DNA from 4 places in the Pseudoalteromonas sp. S3776 genome. Region 1 is predicted to be linked to each of the others. Evidence: predicted binding sites of a transcription regulator. Region 1 holds the regulator's gene; each other region holds the start of a gene.
What was found. Region 1 encodes sigma-54, which starts transcription at its own class of promoters, with help from an activator protein. Its sites were predicted from a motif close to GTTGGCACGNNNNTNGNNT; they were not measured.
Positions count from the first base shown of each region.

Region 1 (4,762 bases):
CTAATGGCGCAGGTAAAACCACCACCTTTTACATGATTGTAGGGTTAGTACCTAGCGACAAAGGTAAAATATCTATTGATGATAACGATATAACGTTATTACCTATGCACAGTCGTGCTCGCTTAGGCATTGGCTATTTGCCGCAAGAGTCATCTATATTTAGAAAGCTAACAGTTTATCAAAATTTAATGGCTATTTTAGAAACGCGCAAAGAGCTAAATAAAGCCGCGCGAGAAGAAACGCTTAACAACTTACTTGATGAATTTAGCATTCAACATATACGCGATAGCCAAGGTATGGCACTTTCTGGTGGCGAACGCCGCCGTGTAGAGATAGCCAGAGCACTCGCAGCGAACCCTAAATTTATTTTGTTGGATGAGCCTTTTGCTGGTGTTGATCCGATTTCAGTGTTAGATATAAAGAAAATAATAGAACATCTTAAAAATCGTGGCATTGGCGTATTAATTACCGATCACAATGTAAGAGAAACCCTTGATGTTTGTGAAAAAGCCTACATTGTTTCTCATGGGGAGCTAATTGCATCTGGCACCCCAGAACACGTATTAAATGACAAAACTGTACGCGATGTTTATTTAGGCGAGCAATTTAGGCTGTAACATTTAAGCCACACCTACAAGCATCTGCTAATATTAATTATAACAACATAAAAGGATTGTTAGAGATACATGAGGCAATCATTACAGCTGCGCATGGGCCAGCAACTTACAATGACTCCACAATTGCAACAAGCGATTCGCTTGCTGCAGCTCAGTACATTGGATCTCCAGCAAGAAATACAAGAAGCACTGGATAGCAACCCGCTATTAGAAGTAGAAGAGCAAGATTACACGGAAGAGTCGGCTGGAAAAAATGAACAAAAAGCAGATACGGATGATGTAACCGTAAGCGCATCGGCTGATGATACAACCAGTGAATACGAGCAAGACAGTGGTGAAGCTTTAAATAAAGACACCGTTAGCGATGATATGGCGATGGATGTAACTTGGGATGAGTACATGAGTGCAGCCCCTGCGGCATCCTCAGGCCCAATGCCAGAAGATGAGTCTATTTATCAGGGCGCCTCTACTGAAACGCTACATGAGTACTTAATGTGGCAACTTCAGCTTACTCCTTTTAGCCCAACTGACGAGGCCATTGCTATAGCCATTGTAGAAGCTGTAGATGACTCGGGTATTTTAACGCTAAGTTGTGAAGAAATTTTAGAAAGCTTTAACCAAGAAAACGATGACGACGTTGAAGTTGAACTGGATGAAATAGAAGCCGTTTTAAAACGTATTCAATTATTCGACCCTGTAGGTATAGCCGCGCGAAGCTTACAGGAGTGCTTGTGTATTCAGCTTAACCAGTTTGATAAAGACACCCCTTTTATAGAACAAACTAAAATGATCTTAACCGATCACATTGATCTATTAGCGGCACGCGACTATCGTACATTAATGAAAAAGACTAAGCTTAAAGAAGACGAGCTTAAAGAGGTCATGACTCTTATACATACCCTCAACCCAAAACCTGCAGATACAATAGTAAGGGAAGAGTCTGAGTATGTCATACCGGATGTGTCAGTTAAAAAAATTAAGGGCCGTTGGGTGGTAGAGCTAAACCCAGATAGCATGCCAAAAATACGCGTAAATAGTCAGTATGCGGCCATGTCACGTACCGTAAAATCAAGTGGTGATAGCCAGTTTATTCGCTCTCATCTGCAAGAAGCTAAATGGTTTATAAAAAGTCTTGAAAGCAGAAACGACACGCTGCTAAAAGTAACAAACTGTATTGTAAAACAACAACAAGCGTTTTTTGAACATGGCCCCGAAGCCATGAAACCAATGGTTTTAAACGATGTTGCTGAAATGGTAGAAATGCACGAATCAACAATTTCGCGTGTTACTACGCAAAAATATATGCATACGCCACGTGGTATTTTTGAGCTTAAATATTTTTTCTCAAGCCACGTAAGCACCGAAAACGGTGGCGAATGTTCGTCAACCGCAATACGTGCCTTAATTAAAAAGCTAATTGCCGCGGAAAACTCAGCCAAACCATTGAGTGATAGTAAAATTGCGGATATATTGGCAGAGCAAGGAATTAAAGTAGCTAGACGCACAATAGCAAAATACCGTGAATCGCTAGCTATTCCACCGTCAAATCAGAGAAAGAGTTTGATATAAGACGTAAAAAACAAAGAGGAAATGCTTATGCAACTAAACCTAACTGGTCGTCACGTAGAAGTAACTGATTCACTTAGAGACTATGTAAATAATAAATTTGCAAAGCTAGAAAGGCACTCAGATCATATTAGCAATGTGCATGTCATTCTCGATGTAGAAAAACTCAACCAAAAAGCAGAAGCGACTATTCATGTAAGCGGCGCAGATTTATTTGCCTCAACAGAGCACCAAGATATGTATGCTGCTATAGACTCGTTGATTGACAAGCTCGATCGTCAAGTCATAAAACATAAAGAGAAGCTTGCTAGACACTAATATTATGAAATTAAGTACATTAGTATGCCAGGACTGCAGCAAAGCTGCGGTCCTTTTTAGTAGTAAAAAAAGAATTTTAGAATTTATCAGTGAGCTGGCTCATGAAAAGCTCCCTTACTTACCACAACAGGATATTCTTAATGCGCTAGCCAGCAGAGAAAAACTAGGTAGTACGGGTATTGGCCGCGGTATCGCAATTCCGCATGGTAGAATGGGTGGCGTAGAAGAACCGCTTGCGTTAGTACTCGTTAGTGACAAGCCTGTAAACTTTGATGCTATTGATAACTGTCCTGTTGATATTTTTGTTGCACTCATCGTACCAGATGGCGATAACCAGCAGCACCTAAAGACTCTAGCAACCATAGCTGATAAACTGAGCAATAAAGAATTTTGCAAACAGCTGCGAAGCGCTAAAACCGATGCAGAACTGTATCAAGTAATTGTTGATCAATCGTAGTAAATACTAAGGGCTATAAATGGAGTTAATAATCATAAGCGGCCGTTCCGGTTCAGGTAAATCGGTTGCTTTACGCGTGGTTGAAGATTTAGGTTATTATTGCGTAGATAATATCCCGGTCAACCTGCTGCCCTCTTTAGTACGTAGTGTTTCAGATAACTATGACAAAATAGCTGTTAGTATCGATGTTCGTAATATCCCCAAAGAGCAAGACGAGTTTAACGATATTCTTGAATACCTACCGGACTTTGCTAAACCCACTCTGTTTTATTTAGACAGTGACGATCAAACACTCATAAAACGTTTTTCAGAAACACGCAGATTACACCCTTTATCAATCGATTCATTGCCGCTCGACTTAGCAATAAAAAAAGAAAAAGAACTGCTTGATGTACTTGTAACCCGCGCAGACTTTATGCTTGATACGACTGATTTAAGTGTTCACCAGTTGGCTGAGTCAATTCGCGAAAAAATACTCGGAAAAAAAGATAAACAACTAATTGTAACGTTTGAATCGTTTGGTTTTAAACACGGCATACCTAAAGAAGCTGATTATGTATTTGATGCTCGCTTTTTGCCAAATCCGCATTGGGAGCCTGAACTTAAACCGCTTACAGGTCTTGATCAACCTGTAAAAGACTTTTTGGCAAACCACAGCATAGTGCAAAAATTTACTTGGCAAATTCAAACATTTGTACAAACTTGGTTACCACACTTAGAGCGCAATAACCGCAGCTACCTGACTATTGCAATAGGTTGTACGGGTGGGCAACACCGCTCGGTTTATTTAGCCCAAACTATAGGTGAGAGCTTTGCAATGACACATCCAAATGTAAAAATTAGGCACCGTGAGCAAGAAAAGTAACCTTAAAATAATAACCTGTTCAGTTTAGGTATAGTAATTTATGCGTTGTGAAGACACGTTTTTAATAAAAAATAAATTAGGCTTACACGCCAGAGCGGCAACGGTCCTTGCGCAATTAGCTGTGCAGTTTGATGCTAAAATTACCTTACATCAAGATGATAAAGAAGCCGCTGGTGATAGCGTATTAGCCTTAATGCTACTCGAAAGTAGTAAAGGCAAAGAAGTTAAAGTTGTATGTGAAGGCCCAGACTCAGAAAAGGCTTTGCATGCGGTCGGACAATTAATCGCACAGCGATTTAACGAACAAGAATAAACGTTTAATTACCAAGCTTACTCATACATTTTCGCTTTATACCCTAATTTGTGTGTGGCTTGGTAAATGAATAGTGTTTAATTAGATTAATCGCAATGCGGTTAATCGCCTCCCCTCGTATATAAAAAATTAGGATGCCAATGCCAGAAGCGTTTGAACAAGACTACCCACTGCAACAACTAAAACAGGTGACTAAATCACTTAATAGTGGGCAATTTGTTCAAGTAAGACGCATGCTAGCAAAAACGGCTCCGTGTGATACTGCCCTTTTACTTGAATCCTCTCCGCATAAAATTAGACGCATGCTTTGGCAGCTGGTTGACCCAGATGTACAAGGGGACGTGCTAGAAGAGCTCTCTGAAGATGTACGTTTAGGCATCATTGCACAAATGGAACCTGAACATATTGCCGCCGCCACTGAGGATATGGGCCACGATGATTTAGGTGAAGTACTACGTAGCCTACCTGACACCGTGTATAAAGATGTGGTTAGCGCGATGGACACGCAAGACCGTGAACGGGCGACACAGGCTTTATCATACCAAGAACGCTCTGCAGGCGCGCTAATGAACACCGATACGGTGACCATTCGCCCAGATGTTACACTTGATGTTGTACTGCGCTAT
Region 1 is NZ_PNCU01000019.1:96,872-101,633, forward strand. It holds gene lptB (LPS export ABC transporter ATP-binding protein) at 1-617, shown strand, start outside; gene CWC16_RS09780 (RNA polymerase factor sigma-54) at 687-2,186, shown strand; gene hpf (ribosome hibernation promoting factor) at 2,214-2,501, shown strand; gene CWC16_RS09790 (PTS sugar transporter subunit IIA) at 2,506-2,958, shown strand; gene rapZ (RNase adapter RapZ) at 2,978-3,823, shown strand; gene CWC16_RS09800 (HPr family phosphocarrier protein) at 3,864-4,136, shown strand; gene mgtE (magnesium transporter) at 4,277-4,762, shown strand, end outside.

Region 2 (4,762 bases), on a different contig from region 1:
AATGTAATTGCCTGGGTGTAAGTAAAAAGACTCAACAATGTGCTTATCAATTGTTTGCGCTAGCTCATCTGCATCATCGCAGCCGCTTTGCACTGGCTCTCCAAAAGCTAAGTGTACATGCCCTTTGGCAGAGCTAAACCCTTCAACAATACTTGCAATGTCTTCGCCAGCTGATTTTACGTATTCACCATGTTGCTGTTTATGGTAAAGCTCTTTTGCTTTAGAAATTGCACAAGGCTCATACTGGTAAGAAATAGACACCGGAACAATTTTTAACTCTTTAATGTACTCGCCAAACTCTTTCTTTTGTTTACGGCCATTAAGTTGCAGCATTTTTAAAAGCGCAGGATCTGTTTGATCAAATCCATCTTTTGCACGGCCTTCTTTTTGGGCAATCCAAATAGAGTTTCCTGCCGTTAACGAGTCATAAATATATGATGATAACTGCGTAAGCGCCTTAAGCATCTCTTTAGGTGCTTTGGCTGAGCGCTTAACGATAAAGCTTTTATTTAAACGCATCAGCTCGGTGATATAGGGTATTTGCAATAAATTATCGCCAATTGCTATGCGCACCGTCTTCATATTGTGCTGATACAACCCCCAGTTCACTAGTGCAGGGTCCAGCACTATGTCGCGATGGTTTGATATAAATAAATACGCCTGCTGTGGGTCTAATTTATCTAAACCCGAAAAGGTGACTTTTGAGGTAGTGCGTTTTATAAGTTTATCTAAATACTCTGCAACTTCGTTTTGCACATCTTCAACGCTCGTAAATTTACCCCATTTTTTTCGTAACTGGCTTCTCACCAGTGCGCGAGCAATAAAAGGTATAGCCGATATAAAGCGCGGCAAGTTGTACTTTGCTATTACATCAATAAACGCATTATCGTTAATTAAACGCGCTAGCGAGGCCGCAACTTCGTCGTCGTTGTAAGGTCTTATGTCTGCGTACTTATCTTCTAATTCACTCATTACTGCATCTACAATGTTAAAAAACGGCACGCAAAACGTACCGTTTATATATAATTTTGATTATAACTCAGCCACTCTTAAATAAGAAATAGCCAATTGGTTATGCTTATTTGCGAGCCATTTCAGTTTATGACCACGCAAAAAGAGGTTGGTGCATTGTTTTTTAATCTTATCAACTTTAATAAGGCTTGCTGACCTTTCATGGGTAAGTAAGTTCAACCTCAAAAGAAAAACAGGCCCCAGCGATATAGCCCGCTAAAATATCATGTTATTTATATTTGAGTGGGCAGACCAGCCAATTTAGACTTTTATCAATAGCCTGACTTTTTGTACTAAGCATTTGGTAGTAATAGCATTAACATAAGTGTGTATTCGTAGTACCTTAAACACTCTTGCCATTTTACGGTACGCATTTAGATAGGACACACAATGAAAATCACCATTCTCGATAACGCTACTTTAGCTAAAACCTCGTTAACTTGCATTGAAGAACTAGGTGAGCTAACGACTTACGAACTTACCTCACCTGAGCAAGTTGTTGCTCACAGCCAAGGCGCGGACGTCCTTATTACCAACAAGGTTGTGCTAAATCGCGATACGATAAGCCAACTTAAAACACTTAAGCTTATATGCGTAAGTGCAACAGGCACTAATAATGTTGAATTAAACGCCGCTGAAGAATTTGGTATTGCCGTTACCAATGTAGCAGGCTACTCGACCCCTTCGGTTGTACAGCACACGTTTTCGTTGGTAACTAATTTATTAGGTAATACACATCGCTATCAACGCGATTGTCAGCAAGGTGCATGGCAAAAAAGCGAGATGTTTTGCAGATTAGACTACAGCTTTAATGATTTACAAGGTAAAACATTTGCCATTATAGGTGGCGGCACGCTGGGTAAAGGGGTAGCCACAGTAGCACAAGCATTTGGCGCAAATGTAGTGGTGGCAGAGCGTAAAGGTGCGCCTTGTAGGAAAGACCGCACACCTTTCGAAGAAGTATTAAAAACCGCTGATATAATTAGCGTGCACTGCCCGCTGACTGATGAGACACGCGATTTAATTTCGTTAGATGAGTTAAAAATGATGAAACCTAGCAGTATTATTATTAATACCGCCCGCGGAGGCATTATAAACGAAGCCGACCTAGTAACAGCGCTTGAGCAAAATTTAATTGCTGGAGCAGGCGTTGATGTACTAACAAAAGAGCCGGCAGAGCTCACCAACCCACTAGCAAATTACACAGGCGAAAACTTGCTGCTTACCCCTCACATAGCCTGGGCAAGCACAGAGTCAATCGTACGCTTAATTAATGAGGTGAGCTTAAACATAGCAGCCTTTACTAACGGTGAATCTCGTAATCGTTTAGTGTAACGTATTTTGGCTATACTATATTTAATTGACCTAAATTAGCCTAATCGTTAAAAAAACTAAAAAGTGGCTGTTTTTACTAATGATTTTTATAATTCATCATTTAAAAATAGTCACAAAATCATAAGCTATTGAATTTAAATCTTTGTTATATTGGCCCATTACTTGCTCCATGAAGAGTAAATAATTAAATTAAAATTCATCAAGGACTATAACAATGAAAAAATCACTTTTAGCTGCAGCACTTATTGCCCCGTTTCTAACCGGTTGTGTTATTGCCGTATCAGATGGCGAAGCAGAAACGCACTGGGCAGGGAATGACTCATCAAGTTGGCAACAGCATCATAAAAAAAACCGCGAAGCAATTGCCGATCTAAAAATGGATAGCAGCTACCAATCTGTTTTAGCGCAATTAAAAACGCCAAGCTTCACCGAGCTGTTAAAAAAAGACGGTGATGTGTATCAGGTACTTTATTACATGACGCATAGTATTCACTCTGATGGAAAAACAACAAAAGATGAGTGCACACCGTTGGTGTTTAAAAATGATAAATTGGTGGGTATTGGTGAAAGCGCGCTGGGTATGATCACCAAATAACAACGTGCTAGTAAAATATAGTTGCCCCGCTCGGTAATAACATAATGTGTGGGGCCGATTTAAACAAGGCTTTGTGAAAACACAGCCATATTACAAGTTAAGCGCAACCACCTGATCACGACCTGCATCTTTTGCGGCATATAGCCCTAGGTCAGCTTGTTCAAGTAAAGCCTGCTCGGCACTGGCGTTGCCGTTTTCCATACTCGCAATACCTATACTGATTGTAATATGATCTGCATTTAAAGATGCTTTGTGCTCTATATTTAAATTGTTTACCGCTTTTCTTAGCTTTTGTGCAAAGGCTAATGCCTGTTGTTTATTAACATCGGGTAAGACCGCTGCAAACTCTTCCCCCCCGTAACGCGCTATAAAGTCAGTACTACGCTCACATTGCGCCGCTAAGGCTTGCGCAACCTGCTTTAAACACTCATCACCAGCACGATGTCCATAGCAGTCGTTATAGCGCTTAAAGTGATCGATATCCATTAATAAAACAGATAAGCATGAGCCATTACGTTTGCTTCTGCGCCATTCACGCGAGAGGTTTTCGTCTAAATAACGCCTGTTAGGTATTTCTGTTAAGCCATCAATGGAGGCAAGCATCTCAAGCAAATCATTTTTTTGCTTAATAAGTAATTGATTACGTACTCTCACTTTTACTATAGATGCATTAAAGGGCTTAGTGATGTAATCCATTGCACCTAACTCAAGGCCTTTGGCTTCATCGGTGTGGCTATTATTAGCCGATATAAACACGATAGGGATAGATTGCGTAATAGGGTTTTCTTTAAGCTGCACAAGCACTTCGTAACCATCAATGCCTGGCATTACCACATCTAAAATAATTAAATCGACCTGATTTAATTTAATAAAGGTGAGCGCTTTTTCGCCGCTTTCGACTAAAAATACGTCATGCTCCGTGCCCAGTGTTTTTTCAAGCACAAGCCGATTAAGAGGATCATCATCCACAATCAGTATTTTAGCTTTTTTCGGCATCCCGTCCCCCTAAGGTTTCAATAAATATAATCACTTGTTTTAGCTGTGTGATCAGCTCTTTTAAACTTTGCTGAACAGGCTCGTTAGTTGTTTTTAGGTGCGTTTCACATTGTTTTGCACACAGTGAAAGCCTAATAAACCCTAAGTTACCCGCAACCCCTTTTATGCTATGCACTAAGCGTACCACTTCATCCCGCTGGGTATTTTCCTCAATTTGCTGTAATTGGGTGTCACATAACTTTGCAAACTTCCCGACCATAGTTGCCAATAAATTTTCATCAAAATTAAACTGGGTAAGCGCAAAGTTTTGGTCGTAAAACTTAGGTTTTGTAAAGTCTACGTCTCTAATTGCATCTATCAAAACCTTGGCTACCACAGGTTTTGTTAAATGCTTATTCATTCCACTATTAAGAGAGCGCTCAACATCTGCAGGCTCACAATGTGCTGTTAAAGCAAAAATAGGCAGTTGGCGTGCGTCAAACTGTTGGCGAATTAATTGTGTTGCTTGGCAACCGTCAATATGCGGCATTTGCACATCCATCAAAATTAAATCCGGCTTTAATATTTGTAGCAGCTCTATTGCCTCGGGGGCATTGGTGACTGTAACTACATTAACTTGGGCTTGCTTTAATACACTGCTAATAATGTCTAAGTTAAGTGGGTTATCATCAACCGCCATGATAAGTAAACCCGATATATCTTTTTTTACCGCTTCATGATTACTGGCTGATGCAACGTGTTCATCCCCCGCTTTCGCGTTTAAGCTCATTATTCGTTGTGCTAACGCTGAGGCTTTAACATGCTGTGCGTTGATTTGGGTAGTAC
Region 2 is NZ_PNCU01000040.1:27,723-32,484, forward strand. It holds gene CWC16_RS15195 (1-acyl-sn-glycerol-3-phosphate acyltransferase) at 1-972, opposite strand, end outside; gene CWC16_RS15200 (D-2-hydroxyacid dehydrogenase) at 1,402-2,346, shown strand; gene CWC16_RS15205 (DUF3192 domain-containing protein) at 2,561-2,941, shown strand; gene CWC16_RS15210 (diguanylate cyclase) at 3,032-3,937, opposite strand; gene CWC16_RS15215 (PAS domain-containing hybrid sensor histidine kinase/response regulator) at 3,921-4,762, opposite strand, start outside.
Region 2: CWC16_RS15205 (DUF3192 domain-containing protein) is a predicted target of sigma-54. The motif match lies at 2,496-2,514, and genes of this name have one in related genera.

Region 3 (4,762 bases), on a different contig from region 1:
GATAAATAAGACACCCTTTGCGATGCATCACGCGGGGCAATAACGCGTACTGAGGCTGCATCAATCGCCTGTGCACTATTAGGACCAACTAAATCATTGATTGTTTTTTCTAGACGTTTTGCAGTAGTAAAGTCTGGACGATTTAAGTTAAACGTAATGTAGTCGCCTTGCATAAAAGGACTTTTAACTTCGCGCTCAACAGTAGCTCCGTTTGGTACGCGGCCGACGGTTGGGGTATTAATTACTACTTTGCTACCATCAAGCCCTTGTGCACCTAACCCCCCTACTATTAAGCTGCCTTGTGCTATGGCGTATACGTTACCATCAACCCCTTTCAAGAAAGTTTGTAGTAATGTGCCGCCACGTAAACTCCCTGCACTGCCAATAGAGGAAACCGTAATATCAATTGTTTGCCCTGGCTTTCTGAACGGCGGCAGCTCAGCATGAACTGCCACTGCTGCTACGTTTTTAATTTTAGGGCTTTGCGTTGAAGGTAAGGTAATACCAAAACTGTTTAACATGCCCCTAAAACTTTGTTGCGTGTAAGAGTTTTGCTCCCCTGTGCCAGGTAGCCCCACCACTAAACCATAGCCTACCAATTGGTTGGCACGGACCCCTTCAACCATAGAAACATCTTTTATTCGTTCCGCGCTGGCAGAAAATTGCCAGCCTAGCAGTATGATCAAAATAAACGCTTTAATGTTTTTCATACTACTATCCTTTAAAATGGAAACAACGAGCTACTGAAGAAACGTGTTAACCACCCTGGGCTTTGCGCCTCTTGTGTTTGCCCTTTTCCTGAATACTGGATGCGGGCATTCGCAATTCTATTCGACTCAACCGTGTTATCGGCGCTTACATCTTGCGGGCGAACTAGCCCTTCGAGCCTAATAAACTCTTCGCCAGTGTTAAGTGTTAGCCATTTTTCGCCACGGATAACTAAGTTACCATTGGGTAAAACACGCATAACATTTACAGAAATATCACCCACTAAACTGTTTGACTGATTTGATTTAGAGTCACCGGTAAATGATGAATCACTACCAATACCAAACTGAATACTGTCGCCACCTATATTGACAGGTAAGCCACCTAATCCAATAATGGGGTCCAAACTGGCGTCGGTTTCTTTGTCAGTTTCAGTTTTTGCGGCTTTTGTAGCTTGTGTTGACTCTTCAAGCTTAACGGTAATTATATCGCCTGTTCTAAGCGCTTTTTTATCTGAATACAGGTCATTAAATGTGTTGGTATTAAATAGCGAACCTGTTGCAACAACAGGCTCTGCTACAGGCTCTGGGTACATGGGTGCGTAGTATGGGTCGTCTTGAACCACTTCACTATTTTGCGTAGAAACACAGCCACTTAAAAATAAGGTGCCTGCGGCAAATAAAATAACTTTACGCATAACTATCCCCTTGTGCACGATTATAACTGTTGATTGATGTAGCTCATCATTTCGTCAACGGCTGAGATTACTTTTGAATTCATTTCGTAAACACGTTGTGTTTCGATAAGGTTTACCAATTCTTCTGTTACATTAACGTTTGATGTTTCAAGCGAACCCTGAATAATTGTACCCAACCCTTCTACACCTGGATTACCTTGCACAGGCGCACCACTAACAGCCGTTTCGGTGTAAAGGTTTTGACCAATTGGCTCAAGACCAGATGGATTAATAAAGTCGCTAATTGTTAGCTGACCAATCACCACATTATCGGCTTGCCCTGCAACACGTACAGATACTTCACCATCTTGAGAAACCGTAATTGATTGCGCATCATCGGGAACATTCATTTCGGGCTGAACAACAAAGCCAGCGCCTGAAGTAACAATGCGGCCGTCTTCATCGGTAGTAAATTGTCCATTACGCGAATAGGCAATATTGCCATCTGGTTGCAACACTTCAAAAAAGCCTTCGCCTGAGATCATCCAATCAAGTGAGTTTTCAGTGGTAAGCATATTGCCTTGCGTAAACTCTTTTTGGTTAGCAACCACTTTTGCACCGGCACCAAGCATTAGACCTGATGGTAACTCAGTATCTTGTGATGATCGCCCGCCAGGTTGGTTGATGTTTTGATACAGTAAATCTTCAAAAATAGCGCGGCTCTTTTTGTAACCTACGGTACTGGCATTCGCCAAATTATTTGAAATAACTGAAATATCAGTTTGTTGAGCGTCTAGCCCTGTTTTACTTATCCACAATGCAGGATTCATAAGTATGCCCTCATTTTAAAGTTAAACTATGCGCATCAACTGATCTTGACGTTCGTCAATCTCTTCAGCTGTTTTCATTAGTTTTACTTGTAACTCAAATTGACGTTGGTGGTTGATCATATCGACCATTTCGTGAACTGGATTAACGTTAGACATTTCCAGTGCACCACTTAATACTTTTACATTTTCAGAGGTATCAACGGTTTGCCCAGGTACTGGTCTAAATAAACCATCGTTACCTTTTTCAAGCTGCCTGCTGTTTCCTTCAACAACACGTAGCGTGTCTACTTCTTCTAAAAAATTGGCTGGTGCGCCTTGCGGGCGAACCTGAATGGCGCCATCTGCACTAAAGCTTATTTTTTCAATAGGGACAGGTAGAATTACGGGGCCACCTTCGCCAATAACTTGACGACCATGGCTCGTTACTAACATGCCTTGTGCAGTAATGTTCAGCGTACCGACTTTAGTGTAGGCTTCATTCCCTGACTCATCTTGAACAGCGAGCCAGGCGTTATCGCTCATGGCAATGTCTAAATCTCGCCCTGTTTCTATTATGCCGCCAGAGGTCATGTTAGAACCAGGTCGCTCTTGCATAGAAAACACTCGGGTCGGCAAGCCCTCGCCGAATGCTTGCATAGAACGCGCTTGCGCGAAGTCAGCTTTAAAACCTGTGGTATTTGCGTTTGCCAAATTATTGGCTTTAAGTGCAAGCCCTTGTAGGCTTTGCTTAGCGCCAGAGGCCGCAATGTAGACCATTTTGTCCATAACATCGACTCACATAAAAAATCTCTGAGTTGATAAATGCAAAATAGATGCCAGATTAAATTTGACACAATATAAGAAAGGTATTGAACGGTTCAGCTAGGCTATTTTTGTGGTATTAGGTATAAAAAAGGCTGCAAAAATGCAGCCTTAAAATCTTAACCAAAAATAAGGTTAACTTATCGAATCTGCAAAATACTTTGCTGAATTGTTGAGTTAACTTCAAGCGCTCGAGAGTTTGCTTGGTAGTTACGTTGAGCGGTAATCAAATCAACTAATTCGTTTGTTAAGTTGGTATTTGATTGCTCAAGTGCAGATGAATTAATACTACCAAAAGTACCCGAACCTGCTTCACCGGCTACCGGCTCGCCAGAGTCAATACTTTGCTTCCAGCTGGTATCGCCTACTTGCGATAAACCTTGTGAGTTTGGAAAGCGTACCATAGCCACTTGCCCTAAGTAGGTTGAATCACCATTACTGTACGAGGCCACAATTTTACCGTCTGTACCAATATCAATACCCGCTAAACGACCGACTGTAGAGCCATCTTGGTCAAGGGCTTTTACTTCAAAACCACTTGAGTACTGAGTGGGAATACGTCCTGCTGTGTTATTTTCATCGCGCCAATTTAACTCAATACCCGTGCTTGGAAATGTCGCGCCGTTATCAAGCATTGACGATAAACCAGTGCCTGCACCTGCCGGTAAATTAATTTCGTCAAATGTTGTGGCGTTAGTATTTGCTATACCGTTGGTTGTCGCAGGTAAACCACTAGAGTCGAAGCCAAGTGTAGCTATCGGTGTATAAGGTGTAGTTGTTTGCTCTGCACCTGATGTACCATCTACAACTTTCCCATCTAAGGTGGCGTATACCTCCCAGCTGTTATCAGTACCACCTGCAGCAGCGTCTTCTTCTTTAACAAAAAAGTACTGAAGAATATGCGGCTCACCTAATGAGTCGTAAACGGTTGTAGACGTTGACGAGTTATACGTACCATTTGATGTAGGGTCAAAAGCAAGGCCGGTAGCATCTGCTGTTGCATCTAAATTAAATGACAAAAATACGTTTTCCGTAGCACGAGGCGAACCAGATGAATCAGGAATTTGAATTGGGTTAGTTGTACTTAGACTTACCGATGTGGTGTCCCCACTTGATGCATCAACCGGAAAAGCTTGTAAGTAATTACCTTTGGCGTCAACCATAAAATTGTCTTGATTTAGCTTAAATGCACCTGCACGAGTATAGGTTAAATCTTGCGACGAAATATCATCGGTCATTGCAAAGTAACCTTCGCCGGTAATCGCTAAGTCTAACGAGTTGTTAGTAAATTGCAGTGAGCCTTGATGAAATTGCTGTGCAACCATAGTTGTTTGCACACCATCACCATTTTTGGTTTTACCTGCGCTAAACACAGATGCAGCATATACATCAGCAAATTCAGCCCGCGATTCTTTAAAACCAGTGGTATTTACGTTAGCAATATTATTTGCTGTTACGTCTAAGTCTTTTTGAGCGGCAGCTAGGCCTGTAAGTGCGATATTAAAGCTCATAATTCACCTCTAACTTTTAATCTAATAGCCTGCTAGCAGGCGAAATACTTTTAAATGGTTATGCGATCTCTGCGACATCTGTCAACCTAACCGCACCCTCTTTGGTGTTAATAATAATGCCACTAGAGCCGTTGATATTAACGCTTTCAATATTTTTGAATGTGGCTACCGGTAAGCTTGAAAACTCGCCGTTGGTACTGCCCTCTGCAGTAATCGTGTATTCGCCCTCTGGTAGG
Region 3 is NZ_PNCU01000010.1:11,048-15,809, reverse strand. It holds gene CWC16_RS05510 (flagellar basal body P-ring protein FlgI) at 1-710, opposite strand, end outside; gene flgH (flagellar basal body L-ring protein FlgH) at 722-1,405, opposite strand; gene flgG (flagellar basal-body rod protein FlgG) at 1,426-2,214, opposite strand; gene CWC16_RS05495 (flagellar basal body rod protein FlgF) at 2,236-2,979, opposite strand; gene flgE (flagellar hook protein FlgE) at 3,156-4,526, opposite strand; gene CWC16_RS05485 (flagellar hook assembly protein FlgD) at 4,585-4,762, opposite strand, start outside.
Region 3: CWC16_RS05495 (flagellar basal body rod protein FlgF) is a predicted target of sigma-54. The motif match lies at 3,016-3,034, and genes of this name have one in related genera.

Region 4 (4,762 bases), on a different contig from region 1:
GTCTTGTTGAATAGCAAGCCCTGTTTGCCATGAGCGTGAGTCGGTTGTGTCTGATAGGTTAAAGTCGCCGCTGCCATCGTTATCTAAATCGTATTGACCACCAGGCGATACAAACACACCTGGGCTTAGCTCTACTAACCGCGCCTTTTGTGCATCGGTTAAAGGAATGCGGCGGTTTGAAAGTGGACCTGTTAAATCAATTGGTAAATCGGCTTCGGTAGTAAATTGGCTGTAGCCGAGCACTTTATTGTAGCGCACGTCAAAAGCAAAAATTGTTTGCTGGTCACTGTTCCAGCGGTACGTAAGCTCCGTTCGGTTTTGCGCTGTATCAGCGCCGTCTATAATTTCTACAAAGCTGTTTTGGGCTATTTCTTCACGCTGTAAATGCTGAAAATACGTAATGTTTTTAAGTGAGGCATTTGCACTAAGCTCACGTTTATAAATGCTGTGAATTAAGTAGGTTGTTGCTTCGTTTTGATTATCAGGATCGGTAAGTACGGTGCTGCGATCTATTTTTACTTGCCCAGTAGGCGATACAATTGAACCCGCCGCCGGTACTGTACTGCCATTGGCTTGTACGCCTTGGCCCGTTATGTAAAGGCCATCATCAATTAAGGCTTGAGTAGGGCGATTAATACCTGCGTTATCGGTAAATTCAACTTGGTATAGTTCAAAGTTAATGTCCCAACTGCTTTTATCGTCTGGCAATATTATAACTGCTGCAAATAAGCTGTCGCTTTTAGTACCTGAATAATCGTAGTAGCTGCCTTCATCAAGGTGCTCGTAACTTACTCTTAGGCCTACTTTGTCTTGAATAATTGGCGCTGTGTAATCTACTTGTGCACTGTATTGATCCCATCGTCCCGCTGAGAGCTTAACTTTACCTTTACTTTCATCTGTAGAAGCAGTCTTTGAGTGTAAATTTACAAAACCACCGTTACGTTGGCTTGAGCCAAATAAAACAGGTGGTGCACCTTTTACTACATCTATTTGTTCTATAGAGTTGAACGATAACGGCACACCAAAGCCATTGTTACCTGCTTGACGACGCGTACCGTCTTGAAAAAGCTCTCCGAGTTGGCCACGAATAGTAGGTAAACTGGGCGCACCAAAGCCACTTGCAGAGTATGTGTTTGGGCTAACTGCAAGAACGTCTTGTAAGGTAGTGATGTTAAGTTGTTCTATTAACTCGCTTGAAATAGGCGTTACTGAACGTGCGATATCTTGCAGTGCCAAATTATCCCCGAAAGGGCCGTCTACAGTGGCGTCTTTTACAGATAAACCTTGAGATTTAAGAACTTGGCCAGCTACTTCTATATGCTCAATTGCGCTTTTAGTTGTTGCTTTTGGTTCTTCAGCTGCAAATGCTAGCAATGGTGTGTTTAATATAATGGCTAGCGTGATTGCTAATTGTGCGTGTTTCAAACGTTTTCTCTCTACGATTAAAATGTTGTTGGCGATAAAGACCGAAAGCCTTAAAAATAACTTTCAATTAATTTAGTCTTCTTTTTATTTTTTAGAACGAAAGCCAATACTCTATTAATAAATTCATACTTAAGTACCTAGTTTTAAAATATAATGTAAGCTGCTGCTTTGTATGGTTTTTTTAAGCATAGTCTATTTTAATGAAACCTGTGTGTTATTAATTTATTTTTATAAACTTAGAGGTCTATCAAACATGTATTGAAAAAAATTACTCTTTTCTGAAATAAAAGCTCAGTTATACGGTCTAGCTTACTTCAACGTTTATTAATATTTTTTAAGGAAGTTTTATGACAGGTACAATTAACTCTGATGTGCAAAACCGTTTGCAATGGTCACTCTTCTCTTTACGTTTAGGGGTGTTTATTGTAATGATAATGTGGACATTCGATAAGTTTGTTAACCCTGGACATAGCGCACGTATATTTGAACATTTTTATGGTATCAGTGGTTCTACGGATATAATTGCTTACGTTATAGGTGCTGTACAACTTGTTTTGGTTTTAGCATTTATGGCGGGCATTAAAAAGCGCCTTACGTACGGAATCATTTTTGTAATGCATGGCCTTTCTACACTTTCATCTTATAATCAGTATATTGATGGCTTTAATAATTTATTGTTTTTTACAGCGTGGCCAATGTGGGCAGCCTGTTTTGCACTTTACTTATTACGTGATCAAGACGTTAAATTTACAATTAAGTAGCAGGGCAAAAAAAATGGTTATAAGCCGTAAGGCTTATAACCAATAAGTACACAAGGGAGTGTATGGAAGTTGGTTTAAATTAAAACTAATGCATGGCATCGCTATAATGTTTAGCTAGGCTTTCTTTTTGCCCCTCAGTTAGGGCTTTACCCGCTAATTGAAATACCTCATGTTCTTCTTCATCTAAATGGTGATGTACTAAGTGGTGCAGTTTTTTAGCTGCAACTAACCACGCCGATGAACTCATTTCGGTGTCTTCAAGTTGTTCTATTAGTTCGTCAATTTCATGATGCTCGGCAACGCTGTGGCGTGCTTTTTCATGTGTTAAATCTTCAAACATAAGTGGGTTATAAAAATAACGCTCTTCAAATTTTGCGTGATCTTCTAATTCTGCTTTAAGCTTGTCCATTAGCTTGTGGCGTTCAGTTGTATCGCCGTGCGTTTGAATAAGAGCATCTACTAACTCGCGTTGTTTGTCGTGATCGTGTCGTAGTGCTTCAAAAATATTCGTAACTCTTTCCTTGCTGTAATTGCTTTATAAACTTAAAAGCAAGCGAAATGCCAAAGTTTAAGTTGTTGATATGTATGGGTTAAATGGGTTGAGAATGCTTGCTATGGAATTGCTCTGTAACTTTTACACATAAAAAGCTGCAATTTTTTCAGATTAAAAAAGAAGGTTGCTTATCACGCTACATAAGCTTACATATTTTTGCTGGTTGGGTATTTTAAAGGGGTGTTAAAGTGGCGCATTATTTAGGTACAAGTTGAAAATACTCGCCTTACATATTTTTTATAAAACTTTAGATATTAGGATAGTTAAAGGATGAACTTAAAAAGCCCCACTACAGCATTAATATTGTGCGTGTTATTAAGTGCATGTACTACAGCACCGCATTACGGTAGCAATTTATGCAGAGAAGAAGCTGAAATGACCGAGCTAAAGGGAAACCAAACAAGCTCAAAGGTTTACAATGAATGTATTAGCGCTCAAATAAAAAAAGGATGCTAAAGACGACGCTTTTATTGATGAAATTGCAGTGTTTTTTATTGATCTACTTGTTTTGATAACCGACTAACTAAGCAAACTTACAGCTATAATCTAAAGCAAAAGGGTGCATAAAATAGGATTGATGATGAAAGCGGTTTTAGCTTTATTGTTGCTGAGTATATTTTTAACGGGCTGTGCGGCAAAGCCTTATGCGGGCTCTGCAAAGTGTATGGAGCAAGCTGATATAGCTTATGAAACCAATATACATAAAAATGAGCCGCTAAATAATGAATGCAAAGCTACAAAAGTAAATACGCCTAATAAAGAGTTTGAGAATCATAGTATTGTTGATAGAAGTCTTTTACAGCTAATTGTTAGTTTTTTAAACGGTATATTTAGATAATTAAAATACAATTAAATAAGGTATGTATGCAGGGAGAACTAAAAGCAAAAATTATAGCTGTATGCGATAAAAAAATAGCAGCCAAAGGCGAAAACGTAGGCCTTTCTTTTTACGCTTTTTTTGCAAATAAAAACGACAATCCAGAGCTGCTGATGCAAGCCGCTACGTGGTGGATACACACCCATAAGTTAGATCACTTTGAAAAAGCGATAAAAATAAAACAAATGATTATAGAAGGGCAGTAATAACGTATATTTACGCGATTGCTATTTGGTTTCTGCCATTTTCTTTTGCTTTATAGAGCTGTTGGTCTGCACGTTTAATGAGCTCGCTTAGTGAGTCGCTTTTAGCATGACTTATTGCCACACCAGCACTAAAGGTAATGTGTGTTTTACTTGGCAATGCTTCAATATCGCTGCAGTATTGCGCTAACTTATTTTCAAGATTTTTGAAAAAGTTGTTTATTTTATCGCGATTTTGCGTTTTTAAAACAAATAGCCACTCTTCGCCGCCATAGCGTCCAAACTTGTCAGTAGTATTTAGAGTGTCTTTTGCTGCTTGAGCAAAGTTTATAAGTACTAAATCTCCTATATCGTGGCCAAATTTGTCGTTAATAGCTTTAAAGTAATCTAAATCGACAATAGCTATTGCTAGGCTCTGCTGGGATAAGCACTCATCAGCTTTTTGTAGTATGCCACGTCGGTTTAGGCTGTTAGTTAGGTAGTCGGTTAATGCTATAGCATGGTATTTTTTACGTTGGCGCATTTGTCGGTAAAATAAAAATAGCGATACGATCACCACAATAAAGGCAATAGATGCACTTAACCGCCAAATTATTTTTTGTTGGTGTTCTTCTGTAGCTTGCAATTTGTTTATGTTTTTTTCGTATTCTAGCTGTAAAATCTTGTCTTCTTTTTCTTTTACTTCAAATTTAACCTGCAAGGTTTTTATATTGGTTTCGCTGGTGGCTTCGTAATGTTTTATTGTATAAGCAAGCTCATCTTCAATGGCGTTAAAGGCATCCTCGGTGTAGTTAAGTTGACGCTTTAATTTATAGCGTTTGCTTAAAAAATCAGCCTTATAAATGCTGCGACTAAATTTATCGAGATTTAAAAATACCTCGTCGTTTACTTGGTTGGCTTTATTTAATAAATTTTGTTTAATGTAAATATCTGATAATAAAAT
Region 4 is NZ_PNCU01000002.1:208,023-212,784, reverse strand. It holds gene CWC16_RS02150 (TonB-dependent receptor) at 1-1,425, opposite strand, end outside; gene CWC16_RS02145 (hypothetical protein) at 1,773-2,186, shown strand; gene CWC16_RS02140 (hemerythrin domain-containing protein) at 2,272-2,691, opposite strand; gene CWC16_RS02130 (hypothetical protein) at 3,320-3,577, shown strand; gene CWC16_RS02125 (DUF6500 family protein) at 3,604-3,822, shown strand; gene CWC16_RS02120 (tetratricopeptide repeat-containing diguanylate cyclase) at 3,833-4,762, opposite strand, start outside.
Region 4: CWC16_RS02140 (hemerythrin domain-containing protein) is a predicted target of sigma-54. The motif match lies at 2,734-2,752, and genes of this name have one in related genera.